DNA from 2 places in the Leisingera coralii genome. Region 1 is predicted to be linked to the other one. Evidence: riboswitches for the same ligand, from Rfam matches in the RefSeq annotation. Region 1 holds a riboswitch; the other holds the start of a gene.
The links. Region 1 has a riboswitch for thiamine pyrophosphate ahead of thiC (phosphomethylpyrimidine synthase ThiC). Riboswitches for the same ligand answer to the same signal wherever they lie in the genome.
Positions count from the first base shown of each region.

Region 1 (7,353 bases):
CACGCGGTCATTGGTCATGGTGCAGGCGAATGAGATATGGCCGCCCGTGAGCCCCTTGCCGAGGCAGATGATATCCGGCTCAACGGTGCAGAAATTCGTAGCAAACAGCTCGCCTGTGCGGCCGAACCCAGTGGCGATCTCGTCGAAGATCAAGAGGATGCCCAGTTCATCGCAGAGCGCGCGCGCCTGATTGAGATACTCCGGGTGATAGAAGTACATGCCGCCGGTGCCCTGCACCACGGGCTCCAGGATGAAGGCCGCGATCTTTTGCGCGTTGGCTTCCAGCACTGCCCGCAGCTCGCCAAGGCCGTTCTGCGCCGGGTCGTCATTCCAGTCCTCATGAATGCGGATCGGCGGACGGGAGACGAAATGCTGCACGCTCAGCGCGCCCTGGAACAGGTGGTGCATGCCGGTGTCCGGATCGCAGACACTCATCGCCTTCCAGGTATCGCCGTGATAGCCGGAGCGGATGGTGGCAAATTCCTTGCGTCCCGCCTGGCCGATGGCGTGCTGGTACTGCACCGCCATCTTCATCGCCACCTCGACCGAGACCGAACCGCTGTCGCAATAGAAGATGCGCGTCAGACTCTCCGGCGTGATCTCTAGCAGCTTGCGGCCCAGGTCGATGGCCGGATAATGGGTCAGCCCGCCGAACATCACATGCGGCAGGGTGTCGAGTTGGTCGTGAATCGCCTTGGTGATCGCCGGATTTTTGTGGCCGTGCATCATGCACCACCAGGACGACATGGCGTCGATCAGCCGGGTGCCGTCCGCCAGCGTGATGTGCACGCCCTCGCTTTCCTTCACCACGAATGTCGGGCCGGGTTTGGCAACATTGGTGTAGGGATGCCAGAGGTGCTGCTGATCGAATTCCAGCTGGGAGAGGTCTGCGGCACTCATGCCAAGGCCTCCTTGATCAGATCGACCCGGATGCTGGCTTGAAACGCCACGGCCAAGGCGTCAGAGGTCAGTTCACCAAGGACCGGCAGACGGCCCAGATGCGCCACCTGGCCGAACTGGCAGATGGTTTCCTCCACCGCCGGTTCCGCGTCGCCGATGAAGGCCACGCCCACAACTGAACACCCCGCATCCCGCAGCGCCTTCAGAGACAGCAATGTGTGGTTGATCGTGCCCAGCTGCGTCCGCGCGCAGAGGATCACCGGCGCGCCCCAGCGGGCGAACAGGTCGAGGTACAGCACCTTGCGGTTCAGCGGCACCATCAGACCGCCTGCCCCTTCTGCCACCAGCACGCCGTCCACCTCAGGCAAAGACAGCGCGTCCGGGTCGATCTCCGCGCCCTCGGCTTCCGCCGACAGATGCGGCGAGGCGGGCAGCTGCAGCAAGTAGCCCTCGGGCAGCGCCGGGCGGCCCGACAAGCGCGAAACGATCTGGCTGTCGGTCTCCTCCTCCAGCCCGGATTGCACCGGCTTCCAATAGGTGGCGCCCAGCGCCTGCACCAGGCCGGCCGAGAAGACGGTCTTGCCGATGCCGGTATCGGTTCCGGTGACGATCAGCGCGCTCATGGGGTTGTCTCCATTTCCCGGACGAGGTCTTCGAACATCTGGGTGATGATCCCCGCCCCCGTGTTCAGCGTGATCGACAGCCGCAGCCGCGAAGTGCCGCGCGGCACAGTCGGCGGGCGGATGCCGCGGATGTCGTAGCCGTGGCCTTGCATCCGCGCAGCCAGCGCCATGGTGCGCTTGTCGTCGCCGATCACCACCGGCAGGATCTGGCTTTGGAACCCTTCCAGCCCGCACAGACGCTTGGCCTCGCCCTGGGCATGGGTAATTCCCTGCCACGCCTGTTCGCGGCGGCCCGGGTTCTGCTGAAGTTCCTGCAAGGCCGCCCGCACCAGCGCCGCATTCAAGGGTGACGGCGCGGTCGCAAAGATGAAGCCGCGCGCCTTGTTGATCAGCGTCTCGATCAGCACCCGCTGACCGCAGATCAGCGCGCCCGAGGCGCCCAGCGCCTTGCCGCAGGTGTGTAAGGAAAGGACGTTGGGACGGTGGGCAATTTCATGTGCCAGCCCGCGGCCCAGATCGCCGAACACGCCCGAGGAATGCGCCTCATCCACGACCAGCACCGCGCCCTCGGCATCGGCCAGGGCCATCAATGCGTCCAGCGGGGCAAGGTCGCCGTCCATGGAATAGACCGCCTCAACCGCGATCCAGACCTGGCCATCGCCGCCCTCAGCACGCCAAGCTTTCAGCACCCGGGCTGCATCCTCCACATCGCTGTGGGCAAAGCTGCGCGTCTCTGCCCGGCCCAGCCGCATCCCGTCATGGGTGCTGGCGTGAATCAGCGCGTCATACAGCACCAGATCGCCCTGCTGCGGCAGAGTGGAGAAAATCGCCTGGTTAGCGTTGAAACCGCCGCCCATGAACAGCGCCGCCTCGGTGCCGAAGAAGTCCGCGGCCTCCGCCTCCAGCAGCTGATGCTCCGCGTCATTGCCGCGCAAGAGGCGCGAGCCCCCTGCCCCCACCGGCACGCCGCGCGCCAGCGCGTCAGCGGCGGCGGCACGCAGCACGTCGCTGCCCGCCAGCCCGAGGTAGTCGTTGGAGGCAAAGTCATGCCCGTCCCGCGGCATCAGCTGCCGGTAGCGTCCGCGCGTGCGCAGCGCTTCCAGCGATTTCTCATGCCTCGGGAAGGCGCCCGCCATCAGCGGCTGCCGTCGCAGCCTGCCGCCATCGCGGTGATGCCCAGACGGTCGAACAGCTGCTGGTCCTTGTCCTCTTCGGGGTTGTCCGCGGTCAGCAGCGTGTCACCCACAAAGATCGAGTTGGCACCGGCAAAGAAGCACATCGCCTGCATTTCGTCCGACATGTCGGTGCGGCCTGCCGACAGGCGCACATGCGATTTCGGCATCAGGATGCGGGCCAGCGCCACGGAGCGGACGAATTCGATCGGGTCCAGCTTCTCGACATTGGCCAGCGGCGTGTCGGCGATCGGGATCAGCATGTTGACCGGCACCGAATCCGGGTGCACCTCCAGCGTCGCCAGCGCCAGCATCATGTCGATGCGGTCGAGCTGCTTTTCCCCCATGCCGACGATGCCGCCGGAGCAGACCTTGATGCCCGCCTCGCGCACCCGGTTCAGGGTGTCGATACGGTCGGCAAAGGTGCGGGTGGTGATGATCTCGGAGTAGTAGCGCTCAGACGTGTCGATGTTGTGGTTGTAATAATCGAGACCCGCATCGCGCAGGCGGAACACCTGTTCCTCGTCCAGCATGCCCAGGGTCATGCAGGTTTCCATGCCCAGGTCCTTGACCCCCTGCACCATCGCCTCCAGCGCCGCCATGTCGCGGTCCTTGGGCGAGCGCCAGGCGGCGCCCATGCAGTAGCGCGTCGCGCCGCCTTCCTTGGCTTTCTTGGCCTCGGCGATCACCCGCTGCACCTCGATCAGCTTGGAGGCCGAGAGCTGCGCGCCGTTGCGCGCCGACTGGGAGCAATAGGCGCAGTCCTCGGCGCAGCCGCCGGTCTTGATGCTCAGCAGCTTGGATTTCTGCACTTGGTTGGGGTCGAAATACTGCCGGTGCACGGTGTGCGCCTGAAACAGCAAGTCCATGAAAGGCTTGTTGTAAATCGCTTCCGCTTCCTCGCGGGTCCAGTCGGTGCGGATGGGTGCAGCGTCCAGCATGCTGTCTCCTGTTCTCTATACCTGTTGGCCATGCGCGGATGGCGTTTCCGGTTTTTATAGATAATTTTGAGGGCGCCGATCAAGCATCAAAGCTGCGCTGCAGCGATTTGCCCCGAATTCGCGCCCATAAGGCCAGTATCGCGCTGATACTAATGCCAAAAAATAATCTACAAAGATTCCGGTTGACGGGAACCCCGCACCTCCCCTAGCCCTATTGGCACGCAGGGGAGTCCCGCCCAAGGGACTGAGAGGCGTCATGGTGCGGGGCAGCCCGGACCGGCGGCGCGACCCTTTGAACCTGACCCAGTTGATACTGGCGTAGGAAGCTAGGAGCATGGCGCGGCGCCCCGGCGGCAACCCGTGTTCTGAGCAGGCAGCATGCGTGCACCGGCCGTACACCGGCTGTACACCCCCCCTGCCCGTTTTCCTCCGTCCCGGCTCGACTGGTGTTTTTGAACCGAAGGCCCGGAGGAACACCAGATGAACGTCCCCAATCCGAAAATCACAACGGGCGCATTGCCCGCATCGCGCAAGATCTACGTCAGCGGCGAGGTCCACCAGGACATCCGCGTGCCGATGCGCGAAATCTCCACCCACCCCACCGCGGGCGAGGCGCCGCTGCCGGTCTATGACAGCTCCGGCCCCTATACCGACCCGGAGGTGCTGACCGACATCCGTGAGGGCCTGCCCGCCCTGCGCCGCCAATGGATCGAAGCGCGCGGCGACGTCGAGAGCTATCAGGGCCGCGACGTGAAGCCCGAGGACAACGGGTTTGTCGAGGGCGACCGGCTGACGCCGGAGTTCCCGGTGAAGCCCGCCCCGCTGCGCGGCAAGGACGGCAAGGCCCCGACCCAGCTGGCCTATGCCCGTGCGGGCATCATCACGCCGGAGATGGAATTCGTGGCTATCCGCGAAAATCAGCTGCGCGAGCTGTCGCCGTGCCACGCCAAGCGCGACGGCAATGATTTCGGCGCCAACATCCCCGACTACGTGACCCCGGAATTCGTGCGCCAGGAGATCGCCGCAGGCCGCGCCATCATCCCCGCCAACATCAACCACCCGGAAATCGAGCCGATGATCATCGGCCGCAATTTCAAGGTGAAGATCAACGCCAATATGGGCACCTCTGCTGTCACCTCCTCGATGGAGGAAGAGGTCGACAAGCTGGTCTGGGCGATCCGCTGGGGCGCCGACACGGTGATGGACCTATCCACAGGCCGCAACATTCACAACACCCGTGAATGGATCGTGCGCAACTCGCCGGTCCCGATCGGCACCGTGCCGATCTACCAGGCGCTGGAGAAGGTGAATGGCATCGCCGAGGACCTGACCTGGGAAGTGTTCCGCGACACGCTGATCGAGCAGGCGGAACAGGGGGTGGATTACTTCACTATCCACGCGGGCGTGCGGCTGCATATGGTGCCGATGACGGTGAACCGGGTGACAGGGATCGTGTCGCGCGGCGGCTCGATCATGGCGAAGTGGTGCCTGCATCACCACAAGGAAAGCTTCCTCTATAAGCACTTCGAGGAAATCTGCGACATCTGCCGCCAGTATGACGTGAGCTTCAGCTTGGGCGATGGCTTGCGCCCCGGCTCCATCGCGGACGCCAATGACGAGGCGCAGTTTGCCGAGCTGGAAACCCTCGGCGAGCTGACCAAAATCGCTTGGGCCAAGGACTGCCAGGTGATGATCGAAGGGCCGGGCCATGTCGCCATGCACAAGATCAAGGAGAACATGGACAAGCAGCTGGAGTGCTGCCGCGAGGCGCCCTTCTATACGCTGGGGCCGCTGACCACCGACATCGCGCCGGGCTATGACCATATCACCAGCGGTATCGGGGCGGCGATGATCGGCTGGTTCGGCTGCGCGATGCTGTGCTACGTGACGCCAAAGGAGCATCTGGGCCTGCCCGACCGCGACGACGTGAAGACCGGGGTGATCACCTACAAGATCGCGGCCCATGCTGCCGACCTCGCCAAGGGCCTGCCGGGCGCCCAGCGCCGCGACGATGCGCTGAGCCGTGCGCGGTTCGAGTTCCGCTGGGAGGATCAGTTCAACCTGTCGCTGGACCCGGATACCGCGCGGGAGTTCCACGACCAGACCCTGCCGAAACAGGCGCACAAGGTGGCGCATTTTTGCTCGATGTGCGGGCCGAAGTTCTGCTCCATGCGGATTTCGCACGACATCCGCTCCGAGGCGCAGAAAGAGGGTATGGAGGCGATGGCCGCCAAGTTCCGGGAGGGCGGCGAGCTCTATGTGCCTGCCGCCGAGTCTGCGGAGCCCGCGGAATGATCACCATCGCCGGTGCGGGCCTTGCCGGCCTCGCCTGCGCCTATGAACTGGCGCAGCGCGGGGCGGCGGTCACCGTCTATGAGCGGGGTGAGACCCCAGGGGACAGCAGCGTCGCGCGCTTTGCGGGCGGCATGCTGGCGCCCTGGTGCGAACGCGAAAGCGCCGAGGAGGAGGTGATCACCCTCGGCAGCCGCGCCTTCGGCTGGTGGGCCAGGATCACACCGGTCCACAGGCGCGGCACGCTGGTGGTGGCGCCTGCCCGCGACCGGGCGGAGCTCACCCGCTTTGCCCGCCGCACCCGCGGCTTCAGGGGCGTGGACGGGGCGGAGATTGCGGAGCTGGAACCGGCGCTGGCGGGACGGTTTGCGCAAGGGCTTTTCTTTGAGCAGGAGGCGCATCTGGACCCGCGGCGCGCGTTGCGCGACCTGACTGCGAAGGTGCAGGAACTGGGGGTGGAGATCCGCTATGGCGCCCCCGCCCCCGCCCGCGTCACGCTGGATTGCACCGGCATGGCAGCTCCGCTGCCAGGCCTGCGCCCGGTGCGCGGCGAGATGGCGATCCTGCACTGCCCGGAGGTGGAGATCATCCGCACCCTGCGCCTGCTGCACCCGCGGATGCCGCTGTACCTCGTTCCCCGCGGTGACGGGTATTTCATGATCGGCGGCACAATGATCGAGAGCAGCTCGGACCGTGCCATCACCCTGCGCTCGCTCAGTGAACTGCTGAGTGCTGCCTTTGCCCTGCACCCGGGTTTTGCGGAGGCCAGCGTGGTGGAGACCGGCGCGGGGCTGCGCCCTGCCTTCCCCGACAACCTGCCGCGGCTGACCGAACAGGACGGCACGCTTTTTCTCAATGGGCTTTACCGGCACGGCTTTCTGCTTGCGCCCGCGATGGCCGAAGCCGCGGCCCGCCGCCTGCTACAGGAGACATCAGATGAAGATCATCGTGAACGCCGAACCGCGTGACGTATCCGCAACCGATCTGAAGACGGCTTTGCACGAGCTGGGCTTTGTCTGCTCGGCCGTTGCCACCGCTTTGAACGGCACCTTTGTGGCCCGCGGCAAGCGGGAGGAGGTGCAGCTGTCCGAGGGCGACCGGCTGGAAGTGCTGGCCCCGATGCAGGGAGGATGAGATGAAAGTCTACGGAACAGAGATCGCCTCGCCGCTGCTGCTGGGCACGGCGCAATACCCCTCGCCCGCGGTTCTGGCGGAGGCGGTGCACTCCAGCGGCACGGAGATCATCACCGTGTCCTTGCGCCGCGAGACCGCCGATGGCTCCGGCGCCGGGTTCTGGGAGAGCCTGCGGGAGACCGGCTGCCGGATCCTGCCCAACACGGCGGGCTGCCATTCGGTGCAGGAGGCGGTGACCACCGCCCGTATGGCGCGGGAGCTGTTCGGAACGCCCTGGATCAAACTGGAGGT
Region 1 covers NZ_JBHUPT010000024.1:54,985-62,337, reverse strand. Annotated here, with positions in the region: gene bioA (adenosylmethionine--8-amino-7-oxononanoate transaminase) at 1-900, opposite strand, end outside; gene bioD (dethiobiotin synthase) at 897-1,523, opposite strand; gene ACFMBG_RS10120 (8-amino-7-oxononanoate synthase) at 1,520-2,659, opposite strand; gene bioB (biotin synthase BioB) at 2,659-3,636, opposite strand; TPP riboswitch at 3,850-3,978, shown strand; gene thiC (phosphomethylpyrimidine synthase ThiC) at 4,117-5,931, shown strand; gene ACFMBG_RS10105 (FAD-dependent oxidoreductase) at 5,928-6,896, shown strand; gene thiS (sulfur carrier protein ThiS) at 6,865-7,062, shown strand; gene ACFMBG_RS10095 (thiazole synthase) at 7,064-7,353, shown strand, end outside.

Region 2 (7,353 bases), on a different contig from region 1:
TTTGTGGTGGATGGCGGTATCTACCGGCATGACTTTGTGGCCCAGGCGGTGGTCGACGGTCTGATGCGCGCCGGCATGGACACCGGAGTGCCGGTGCTTTCAGTTTCGCTGACCCCGCATCAGTATCAGGAGACCGAGCATCATAACGCCATCTACCGCGCGCATTTCGTGGAGAAGGGGCGCGAGGCCGCCAATGCCGCACTGATGATCACCAAAACACGGGAAGCGGCGCTGGCCGCGTAAATCAGAGGCCTGCGCCTGCCGGGGCTGGCGCGAATGCGCCTGCCGGGGGCAGGCAGGCGCAGGCCGGGCCGCAAGCGACCCGGCCAGGGTTCACCCCAAATACGCCTTCAAGGCAGGCGGCGGGTTGTCCAGCAACTCCGCTGTCTGCTGCGGCGGATACGCCTTGCCCTCCGCCACCAGCACAACCTGGTCCGCAATCCGGCGGGCGTCATTCGGGTCATGGCTGACCATCAGCACTGTCGCCCCGTTTTCGCGGGCAAGCTCCGCCACCAGGTCCAGCATCTCAGCCTTCAGCGCCGGGCCAAGCGCGGCAAAGGGTTCATCCAGCAGCAGGATGTCGCGCCCCTGCACCAGCACCCGCGCCAAGGCCACCCGGCTTTGCTGACCGCCCGACAGCGCCGCAGGCTTGCGGCCGCCCATGCCGCCAAGGCCGACCCGCTCCAGCGCCGCCTCTACCTGGCGCCACTCCGCCTGGCTCAGCCGCAGGTTTGCTTGCAGCCCCAGGCCGACATTCTGCGCCACGGTCAGATGCGGAAACAGGTTGCCGTCCTGAAACAGCATTGCCACCGGCCGCTTGCCCGGCGGACTGTGCGTCAGGTCCGAGCCGTTCCACGATATCCGCCCTCGGATGACCGGCAGAAAACCGGCAACTGCCTCCACCAGCGTGGATTTCCCGGCACCGGACGGGCCGATCACCGCCACGCAGGCGCCGGGGCTGATCTCCAGATCCGCCTCCACCGCGTAATCGCCGTTCATGATCCGGCAGGTCTCAAGCCTCAGCATGCCAGCGCCCTCCGCGGTCCAGGATCCAGAATGCCCCCATCGAGAGCATGAGCAACAGCAGCGCCGCAGCCGCCGCGGCCTCCATCCGGTAGGCCCCCATCAAACGGTAGATCTGCAACGGCAAGGTTGCGAAATCCGGATCGGCAAACAGCGCCACCACCCCCAGATCCCCCATCGACAGGGCCGCGGCCAGCCCGGCGGCAAATCCCGTCTGCGCCCTCATGCGCGGCAAATAGACCCCGCGGACAAAAGCCCAGCCCCGCATGTCCAGCGACAGCGACAGCCGGCCATAACGCGCCAGCACCTCGCGCGCGCGGGGCACCAGGATTCGCATGGCAAACGGCAGCGCCATCACCGCATTGACCAGCGCCGTCACCGGCAGCGCCAGCGCAAAGGGGTCGGCAACCGGGTAAATCAGAATGAACAGCCCGGTGCCGATCACCAGCGGCGAGGCCGCAAGCCCCAGGATGCCCGACAGCTCGGTCAAGCCGTTCCGCCCCGCCGCGACGGCAGCGGCCATCGGCAAGGCCAGCGCCAGCAGGATCACGGTGCTGAGCGCCGCCACCAGAATGGAAGTCCCCGCGGCCAGCCAGACCGTGCCCTTCAAGCCCATGAGCCCCGGCAGCCCGGCCAGCACGATCGCAGCCAGCGGCAGCAGCAGAAAGGCAGCGGACGTGATAATCCAAAAGCCATCCAAGGCGCGCGCCAAGGCGCTTTGCCCGTCCCAGCGCCGCACCACGCGGTCCAGCCCGGCGCCAAAGCCCTCCCCTGCCGAAACCCGCAGCGCCACCAGCGCGGCGGCGCCTGTCAGCACCAGTTGCATGCCCGACAGCAGCGCCGCCCGGCCCAAGTCAAAATCAAACCGGAACGCCTGATAGATCGCGAGTTCTATGGTAGTTGCCCGGGGACCGCCGCCCAAAGTCAGCGCCACCGCAAAGCTCGACAGGCAAATGGCAAAGACCACCGCCAGCGCGCCAGGCGCAACCCGCCGCAGCATCGGCCCTTCCAGCAGCCGCCACATCGCCAGCGGCCCGGCATCCAGCTGCGCCGCCAGGCGGAAGCGCTCGGCAGGGATCTCCTGCCAGCCCTGCAGGATCAGCCGGGTGGCCAGCGGCAGGTTGAAGAAGACATGCGCCAGCACCACCCCGTGCAGCCCGTAGATCTGAACAGGCTCTAACCCGAGGAAAGTCAGCCCCTGGCTCAGCCAGCCAGCCCGGCCGAAGACGGCCAGCAAACCAAGAATGGCAACAATGACAGGCAGGATGAAGGGCGCGCCCAAAAGCGCAACCAGCAGCCGCCGCCCGGGAAACCGCCGCCGCGCCAGTGCGCGGGCGACCGGGATCGCAAGGCCAACGCTCAGCAGCGCCGACAGGCTCGCCTGGGTCAGCGTGAACCGCAGCGCGGCCCAGTCGCTGGCGGCAAACCCGCTCCCGGCCTCAGCCCGAAGGGCAACGGCCCCCAGCGTTCCCAGGATCAGCGCGGCGACAAGCAGAGCCGCGCTGGTCCCGGCAAACGCGCTTACTGGCTGAGCGCGTCCAGCCATTCGCCCAGCGCCGCATCACGTACTGCAGCGGCTTCGGTCTCGCTCAGCAGCAGGGATTTCTCCGGCGCGATCAAAGTGCCGAACCCTTCGGGCAGCCCGCCCTCGGGCGTCACCGCCGGATACATCCAGTTGGTGGTCGGGATGATCGACTGGAACGCGTCCGACACCATGAAGGCCAGGAACTGGTCCGCCAGCTCCGGCTGATCGGTGTTCGCCAGCTTGCCGGCAACCTCCACCTGCATGTAGTGGCCTTCGTCGAAAGCCGCGGCAGCCTTGGAGGCATCTTCCTCCGCAATCAGGTGGTACGCAGGCGAGGTGGTGTAGGAGAGCACCATGTCGGCCTCGCCTTCCAGGAACATGCCGTAAGCCTCGGACCAGCCCTTGGTCACGGTCACCACGTTGTCAGAGAGGCCCTTCCAGATCTCCGGCGCCTCATCGCCATAGGCTGCTTTCACCCACAGCAGCAGGCCCAGCCCGGGGGTCGAGGAGCGCGGGTCCTGGATCACGATCTTCTTGTCGCTGGCAGCCAGCGCCTTGAAATCCGCAGGCGCCGCCGCATCGGCGTTATGGACAAAGGCAAAGTAGCCCCAGTCATACGGCACAAATGTCGCGTCGTTCCACTCGACCGGCAGCGCATAGTCGGCGCTGACCGAATGATCGGCAAACAGGCCGGTTTCCTTGGCCGCCGCGGTCAGGTTGGTGTCGAGGCCCAGCACGACGTCGGCGTCCGAGCGTTCGCCCTCCAGCTTGACCCGCGCCAGCAGCGCCGCGCCGTCGCCCGCGCCGACCAGTTTCAGGTCGCAGCCGCAAACTTCCTCAAACGCTTCTTCCACCGCCGGGCCGGGGCCCCAATCGGAGACAAAGCTGTCATAGGTGTAAACGACCAGTTCGGGCGTTTCGGCAAAGGCTGCCGAGGCGCCGAGCAGTCCCGCTGCAAATGCAAGATGTTTCATGCCATCCTCCTTTGCGGCTTTGGGCAAGGGTGGAGGCTGTCCAGTACCTTCCCTCCGCCGGTGTGATCCGGTTCAGGTTCAACGGGTGTCATCTCAGCGCTCGCGCGCACCCCGAGGTGGCGCGGACATTATGCCTCAGGCGCAGCAAACACAAGCCAAACTCCGGCCAGGACCTACGGTTCAGGCAAACTGGACCGCCCGGAACCAGGATCCCCTGTTCTTCTGGCTGAAAATATCCCGGGGGAGCCGCCGCAGGCGGCGGGGGCAGCGCCTCTGCCCGGTGTGCCGCACAGGAATCCTCTTGAGAGACAGGCCCCTGCCCGCTAAGCACGGCCCAAAGGAGACCGCGCCTCATGTCGATGAACAGCTTTGGACACCTCTTCCGCGTCACCACCTGGGGCGAGAGCCACGGGCCCGCGCTTGGCGCCACCGTCGACGGCTGCCCGCCAAACGTGCCGCTGGAGCCGGAAATGCTGCAACAGTGGCTGGACAAGCGCCGCCCCGGCCAGAACAAGAACACCACCCAGCGCAACGAGCCGGACGCGGTGAAGATCCTGTCCGGCGTGTTCGAGGGCAAATCGACCGGCACCCCGATCCAGCTGATGATCGAAAACACCGACCAGCGGTCCAAGGACTACGGCGAGATTTCCCAGACCTTCCGCCCGGGACACGCCGACATCACCTATTTCCAGAAATACGGCAACCGCGACTACCGCGGCGGCGGCCGCTCCTCGGCGCGCGAAACCGCAGCGCGGGTTGCGGCCGGCGGTGTTGCACGTGAAGCAATCAAGGCGCTGGTGCCGGGGCTGGAGATCAAGGGCTACATGACCCAAATGGGCGAGCTGGAGATCGACCGCAGCCGCTTTGACTGGGACGCGATCGAGCAGAATGACTTCTGGATCCCCGATGCAGGCGCAGTGCAGGAGTGGGAAGACTATCTGCAGGCCCTGCGCAAGGCGCATGACTCGGTTGGCGCCGTGGTCGAGGTGGTGGCGCGCGGCGTTCCCGCCGGCATCGGCGCGCCGGTTTATGGAAAGCTCGACACCGATCTGGCGGCCGCGATGATGTCGATCAACGCGGTCAAAGGCGTCGAGATCGGCGAAGGCATGAATGCCGCGCGGCTGAAGGGCTCGGAAAACGCCGACGAGATTTTCATGGGCGAAAACGGCCCTGAGTATTCGTCGAACCACGCCGGCGGCATCCTGGGCGGGATCTCCACCGGGCAGGATGTTGTGGTGCGTTTTGCGGTCAAGCCGACCTCCTCGATCCTCACCCCGCGCAAGTCGATCCGCAAGGACGGCTCCGCCACCGAGGTGATCACCAAGGGCCGCCACGACCCCTGCGTCGGCATCCGCGCGGTGCCGGTGGCCGAGGCAATGATGGCCTGCGTGATCCTGGACCACCTGCTGCTGCACCGCGGCCAGATTGGCGAAAACCAAGGCCGCATCGGCTAGGGATCAGGCTCTAACAAAGAAGTTTGCCCGGATATGGTTCGGGCAGATCCTCTCAGCCTGCGCCCTCAATCATGCTCGCTTGCGCATTGGCTATGGTCGCCCAGCGCGGTCAGCACCTTGCAGCAGCCGCCACTGCCGCCGTCGCACAGGTGGCTGATCCGCTCCAGCTCCGCGGCCAGGCGCTCCAGCCTGGCAATCCGCGCGCGCACGTTCTGCAACTGGCTGCGGGCAATCCGGTCGGCCTCGGCGCAGTCGTCCCCCAAGTGGCCGTCCAGCCCCATCAGCGCCTTGATGTCCTCCAGCGAAAACCCAAGGTCGCGGGCGTGCTTGATGAAGCCCAGCGCATCCATGCCGTCCTGCCCGTAGCGGCGCTGGTTACCGGCATTGCGGCCCGGCTCCGGCAGCAGGCCGATCTCCTCGTAATAGCGGATGGTGGGAACCTTCACGCCAGTGGCCTTGGACAGCTGACCGATGGAAAACATTTCAGAGACCTCTTGATGCTCTAGTGACTAGAGGCCCTACATTGGTCTCGAATCAGGAATGAGGACAAGAGCAATGGCAGGCTGCTGCAATCATGAGGCCCGGTTTGAGGGGGTATCGGCGGACTACAAACGCAGGCTTTGGCTGGTGATCGCCATCAACGCCGGCATGTTCGCGGTGGAAATGGGCGCGGGCCAGCTGTCCGGCAGCCAGGCGCTGAAGGCGGACGCGCTGGATTTTCTGGGGGACGCGCTGACCTATGGCATCTCGCTGGCAGTGATCGGCGCCACCCTGCGCACCCGGGCGCTGGCCGCGCTCGGCAAGGGGATCAGCCTCCTGCTGATGGGGCTCTGGGTGTTCGGCTCCACCGTCTATCAGGTGTTCTACGTCGGCGTGCCGCAGGCCCATATCATGGGGGCGATCGGCTTCATGGCGCTGGCGGCCAACCTGATCTCGGTACTGCTGCTGGTGCGCTACAAGGACGGCGACGCCAATGTGCGCTCGGTCTGGCTGTGCTCGCGCAATGACGCGATCGGCAATGTCGCGGTGATGATTGCGGCCTTGGGGGTCTGGGGCACGGCCACCGGTTGGCCCGACCTGATCGTGGCCGGCATCATGGCCGGGCTGTTCCTGAACTCCGCCTTCCAGATTCTGGTGCAGGCGGTTCGCGAGTGGCGCGAGGAAGAAGCGCACGCGTAAACCCATTGACCCTATTCGCCTGTGCCGCTTGCGGCACGGGCAGCGCCCGTCCGCCCCCATGGGCGGGCGCTTCGCTTCCGCCCGCGGACAGGCACCGCCCTATGTCGCTTGAGCAAACAGCCCTGCGTATGCTTCGCGCAGGGCTTTTTTCTGCACCTTGCCCATGGTGTTGCGCGGCAAGGCCTCCAGCAGGATGATCTCCTTGGGCTGCTTGAACTTGGCCAAATGCCCGGACAGAGCCGTCTTGATGGCCTCAGCACTGGTGCCCTCGCCCTCCGGCACCACCACGGCCACCACACCCTCGCCGAAGTCGGGATGCGGCACGCCGATCACCGCGCTTTCCAGCACGCCGGGCAGGTCGTCGATCAGGCTTTCCACCTCCTTGGGGTAGACATTGAAGCCGCCGGTGATGATCAGATCCTTCTCGCGCCCGACAATGGTGACATAGCCGTCGGCATCGATCCTCGCCATGTCGCCGGTGATGAACCAGCCATCGGCCTGCAATTCCTCCGCCGTCTTTTCCGGCATCTGCCAATAGCCCTGGAACACATTCGGCCCCCGCACCTCCAGCACGCCGATCTCTCCCACCGGCACCTCGGCCCCGTCCTTGATGACCCGCGCCTCCACCCCCGGCAGCGGGAAACCGACGGTGCCGGCCCGGCGCTCGCCGTCATAGGGGTTCGACGTGCTCATATTGGTTTCGGTCATCCCGTAGCGTTCCAGGATGCGGTGGCCGGTGCGGGCCTCCCACTGCTCGTGGGTGTCCACCAGCAACGGTGCGGAGCCGGAGATGAACAGGCGCATGTTTGCAGCACGCTCCGGCGTCAGCCGCGCATCCGCCAGCAAGCGGGTGTAAAAGGTCGGCACCCCCATCAGCGCCGTGGCCTTGGGCATTGCCTCAAGAATGGCATCGGCATCAAACCCCGGCAGAAACACCACCTGAGCGCCTGCAAACAGCGCCACATTGGTCGCCACAAACAGCCCGTGGGTGTGGAAGATCGGCAAAGCGTGGATCAGCACGTCGTCCTTGGTGAACCGCCAGTAATCCCGCAGGGTAAGCGAGTTGGAGGCCAGATTGTCATGGCTCAGCATCGCGCCCTTGGAACGGCCGGTGGTGCCGGAGGTATAAAGGATCGCCGCCAGATCATCCGCCTGCCGGGCCACCGGATCAAAGCCGCCCTGCCCGTCCGCCAGATCC
Region 2 covers NZ_JBHUPT010000002.1:139,828-147,180, reverse strand. Annotated here, with positions in the region: gene ACFMBG_RS01185 (6,7-dimethyl-8-ribityllumazine synthase) at 1-243, shown strand, start outside; gene ACFMBG_RS01180 (thiamine ABC transporter ATP-binding protein) at 334-1,026, opposite strand; gene ACFMBG_RS01175 (thiamine/thiamine pyrophosphate ABC transporter permease ThiP) at 1,013-2,569, opposite strand; gene thiB (thiamine ABC transporter substrate binding subunit) at 2,545-3,522, opposite strand; TPP riboswitch at 3,555-3,646, opposite strand; gene aroC (chorismate synthase) at 3,876-4,976, shown strand; gene ACFMBG_RS01160 (MerR family transcriptional regulator) at 5,042-5,458, opposite strand; gene ACFMBG_RS01155 (cation efflux transmembrane domain-containing protein) at 5,532-6,155, shown strand; gene ACFMBG_RS01150 (malonate--CoA ligase) at 6,255-7,353, opposite strand, start outside.
Region 2: it holds a riboswitch for thiamine pyrophosphate, as region 1 does, so the genes downstream of both, thiB (thiamine ABC transporter substrate binding subunit) here and thiC (phosphomethylpyrimidine synthase ThiC) in region 1, are expected to answer to the same signal.